One region of the Streptomyces pseudoechinosporeus genome, then DNA from elsewhere that is predicted to be linked to it. Evidence: riboswitches for the same ligand, from Rfam matches in the RefSeq annotation. Region 1 holds a riboswitch; the other holds the start of a gene.
The links. A riboswitch is a leader RNA that binds a small molecule or an ion and turns the genes downstream of it on or off. The one in region 1 is predicted to bind S-adenosylmethionine.
Positions count from the first base shown of each region.

Region 2: it holds a riboswitch for S-adenosylmethionine, as region 1 does, so the genes downstream of both, thrC (threonine synthase) here and ACYVO6_RS09970 (aminotransferase class V-fold PLP-dependent enzyme) in region 1, are expected to answer to the same signal.

Region 1 is NZ_BAAGPS010000006.1:63,597-65,796, reverse strand. It holds gene trpD (anthranilate phosphoribosyltransferase) at 1-586, shown strand, start outside; SAM riboswitch class IV at 1,083-1,199, shown strand; gene ACYVO6_RS09970 (aminotransferase class V-fold PLP-dependent enzyme) at 1,240-2,200, shown strand, end outside.
Region 2 is NZ_BAAGPS010000050.1:124,572-126,771, reverse strand. It holds gene ACYVO6_RS34635 (glucosyl-3-phosphoglycerate synthase) at 1-561, opposite strand, end outside; SAM riboswitch class I at 752-910, shown strand; gene thrC (threonine synthase) at 929-2,200, shown strand, end outside.

The sequences.
Region 1 (2,200 bases):
GATCACCTTCTGCTTCGCGGTGAAGTTCCATCCGGCGCTACGTCATGTGGGCGCCGCACGGGCGCAGTTGGGGATCCGGACGACATTCAACCTGCTCGGTCCGCTCACCAACCCGGCCCGCGTCAAGGCGCAGGCCGTCGGGGTCGCCGACGCGCGGATGGCGCCCATCGTGGCCGGCGTCCTCGCCGAGCGCGGCAACTCGTCCCTGGTCTTCCGCGGCGACGACGGTCTCGACGAGCTGACCACCACGTCCACGTCGCGTGTCTGGGTGGTACGGGACGGGAAGGTCCACGAGGAGATCTTCGATCCGCGGGATGCGGGGATCGAGCTGGTGCCGGTGGAGGCGTTGCGGGGGGCTGACGCTTCGTACAACGCGGACGTGGCGCTGCGCTTGCTGAACGGGGAGACCGGGCCTGTGCGGGACGCTGTGCTGCTGAACTCGGCGGCGGCGTTGGTGGCTCTGTCGCCGGGTGACGGTCCGCTTGCGGACCAGCTTCGTGAGGGGATGGCCAGGGCGGCGGAGGCCATTGACTCGGGGGTGGCGAAGCGGACGTTGGACCGGTGGGTGGCTGTTAGTAACGCGTAGTGCCTCCGGCGGTTGGGCGGGTGGGTTCGTTGTCGGGTGCGGGTCCGTTGTGGCTGGTCGCGCCGTTCCCCGCGCCCCTTGGGGTCCGGTGGGTGGGTCGGGGCCGTGGGCCGGTGCGTCAGCCCGTCGCAGGCCGGGCGTACGGCCCTTTGCTGGTACAGGGTGCGGGTTTCCTGAGACAGAACCTAAGCGACGGGCATACGACGCACCGGCCCACGGCCCCTCCCGCCGGTGGGAGGCTGCGGGCACGTGGTGGCTGGTGAGCATGGTGGCTGGCGGTTCCAGGGACGCGCCCTTCAGGGGCGCGGGGAACTGCGCGAGCAACCACGACGCACCTGCAGCCGCGACACGACGTGTCACCCCCACCCCCTGGCGGGGGCCCGGGGCGCAGCCCCTGGGATGGGACGGGTAGGGGCGGCGGGGGCGAGAAACCCCCCGTTCCGGGATCCGGACCGGAGTTGCAATCGGTCGAACAGGTTGCGTATGTTCGGCGGCAGGTCATGAGTGACAGCCAAGAGGCCCCGGCCGGCTGTCCGGCAACCCTCCGTCCGTGGCGGGGTGCCCCGGGTGAAGACCAGGTCGTAGGCAGCAAGGCCTGCGGCAAGCGCGGACCCCTCGCGATGAACCAGGGGTCCTGGTCTCGAGGGAGTGTCATGTCTGTCTTCACCGCTGTCGCTGAGCCGTTGCCTGTTCTGGGACGGGACGTCACCGTTCCTCTTGTCACCGGCGGCGAGGTCACGTACGCCGCTCTCGACTACGCCGCCAGTGCCCCGGCCCTCCAGAGGGTGTGGGACGACGTGGCCGCGTACGCGCCGTACTACGGGAGCGTGCACCGGGGGGCCGGGTATCTGTCCCAGTTGTCCACGGATCTGTTCGAGAACGCTCGGATCGCCGTCGCCGAGTTTCTCGACTGCCGGGACGGTGACCAGGTCGTCTTCACCCGGTCCACCACCGACTCGCTCAACCTGCTCGCCGCCGCTCTCCCCGCCGACTGCCAGGTCTACGTCTTCGAGACCGAGCACCACGCCTCGCTGCTGCCCTGGCGCAACGCCCACGTCACCTGCCTCGACGCGCCGCGCACGCCCGCCCAGGCCGTCGCCACCCTCGAGCGCGCCCTCGCCGACCGGGATCCCAGCGGTCCCGCCCTCGTCTGCGTCACCGGAGCCTCCAACGTCACCGGCGAGTTGTGGCCCGTACGCGAACTGGCCGCCGCCGCGCACGCGCACGGCGCGCGGATCGTGCTCGACGCCGCGCAGCTGGCGCCCCATCACCCCGTCTCCGTACGGGAGTTGGACGTCGACTGGGTCGCGTTCTCGGGGCACAAGCTGTACGCGCCCTTCGGGGCGGGTGTGCTCGCCGGGCGTTCCGACTGGCTGCGTGAGGCGGACCCGTATCTCGCGGGTGGCGGTGCTAGTCGGAAGGTGTCGCGTCGGGCGGACGGTGGCGTCGATGTGGAGTGGCATGACAGTGCCGCTCGGCATGAGGCCGGGTCGCCCAACGTCATCGGTGCCTACGCCGTCGCCTCCGCCTGCAAGGCCCTCACCGAGGTCGGCTTCGACACGCTCGTCGCCCGTGAGCAGTATCTGATCGACACCGTACGGGCAGGTCTCGCCG
Region 2 (2,200 bases), on a different contig from region 1:
GGCCATCAGTTCCGTGACGCGGCCGCCCTGGCCTGCGGCGGTCCTGCCGGAGGTGGGATCGCCCGGCAGGTTCAGCGGGCGGTCGTACATCGCCTTGACGAGGTCGACGCCCGGATCGGTGAGCAGCGGACCGACGATCCCCGAGACGAAGTCCGCGGAGAACTCCTTCAGGTCGGCGTCGATGAAGGCGACGATGTCCCCGCTCGTGACCAGCAGCGAGCGCCACAGGACCTCGCCCTTGCCGGGGACGGCGGGGATGCGCGGGAGTATCTCGTCCCGGTGCACGACCCGGGCCCCCGCGTCGGCGGCGACCTCCGAGGTACGGTCCGTCGAGCCCGAGTCGATCACGACGATCTCGTCGACGAGCGGCACCTTCTTGGTCATCAGCTCGCGGCGGATCACGGCGACGATCTCGCCGACGGTCTCCTCCTCGTTGAGCGCGGGCAGTACGACGCTCACCGTGGAGTTGGCCGCGCGCTTCGCGGCGATGAGCTTCTTCAGCGGGCGGTCGCCAACGGACCAGGAGCGCGTGTTCAGCCAGCGCTCGACGTCTTCCAGCACGTGCGGCTCTCCCTTGCATTGGACCGGGTCGCGAGTGCCCACTGCGGCAGAAGGCTGATGTGACTGTCATCTCGCGGTTCGGACTGGTCTCTCCACGATCCAGGCCTTCGGTTACAGTCTTGAACAACGCTGATGACCATCGCATGTCGCGGGTCGCCCAGCCGACAACCACATACTCACAACCGAATAGCGCTCATCCAGAGGGGCAGAGGGATACGGCCCGTTGAAGCCCCGGCAACCCTCCAGCCGGTTCTCGTACCGATCGAAGATGATCGATTCCGCGAGGCTCCCGGCTAGTGAAGGTGCCAAATCCGTCTCACGACGAGATGCGTCGTGAGGAAGATGAGGAGAAAGGGCCTCGCCTCACATGGCTGCGCAGACAGTTGCAAGCACCACGAACGCTGAAACCTCCGCCGACTCGGCGCCCTCCACGAACTCCGTAGACCTCGGCCCCGCCGCAGCGCTCTCCTGCCGCGAATGCGGCCACCGCGTGCCGCTCGGCCCCGTCTTCGCCTGCGAGGAGTGTTTCGGCCCGCTGGAGATCGCGTACGACTTCTCGGCGTACGACACCGAGGAACTCCGTAAGCAGATCGAGGCGGGCCCCGCGAACATCTGGCGGTACGCGCCTCTCCTGCCCGTCCCCGCGGACGTGGCCACCAAGCCGAACATCAACCCCGGCTGGACCAAGCTCGTCAAGGCCGACAACCTCGCGCGCGAGCTGGGCGTCGACCCCGGCAAGCTCTTCGTCAAGGACGACTCCGGCAACCCGACGCACTCCTTCAAGGACCGTGTCGTCGCCCAGGCCCTGGAGGCTGCCCGCGTCTTCGGTTTCACGACCCTCTCCTGCTCCTCGACGGGCAACCTCGCCGGTGCCGTCGGCGCCGCCGCCGCCCGCGCCGGCTTCCGTTCCTGCGTGTTCATCCCGCACGACCTGGAGCAGGGCAAGGTCGTCATGGCCGCGGTGTACGGCGGCGAACTCGTCGGCATCGAGGGCAACTACGACGACGTGAACCGCTTCTGCTCCGAGCTGATCGGCGACCCGGCCGGCGAGGGCTGGGGCTTCGTCAACGTCAACTTGCGCCCGTACTACGCCGAGGGCTCCAAGACCCTCGCCTACGAGATCTGCGAGCAGCTCGGCTGGCAGCTCCCCGACCAGCTGGTGGTGCCCATCGCCTCCGGCTCCCAGCTCACGAAGATCGACAAGGGTCTGCAGGAGCTGATCAAGCTCGGGCTCGTCGAGGACAAGCCGTACAAGATCTTCGGCGCCCAGGCCGAGGGGTGCTCGCCGGTGTCCGTCGCCTACAAGGCGGGCCACGACGTCGTACGGCCGCAGAAGCCGAACACGATCGCCAAGTCGCTCGCCATCGGGAACCCCGCGGATGGCCCGTACGTGCTGGACATCGCGCGGCGTACCGGTGGTGCCGTGGAGGACGTCAACGACGAGCAGGTCGTCGACGCGATCAAGCTGCTGGCGCGGACCGAGGGGATCTTCGCGGAGACCGCCGGTGGTGTGACGGTGGGGGTGGCGAAGAAGCTGATCGAGAACGGTCTGCTGGACCCGAGCCTGACGACTGTCGTCCTCAACACCGGTGACGGTCTCAAGACGTTGGATGCGGTGGCCTCCGACACTGGTCTTACC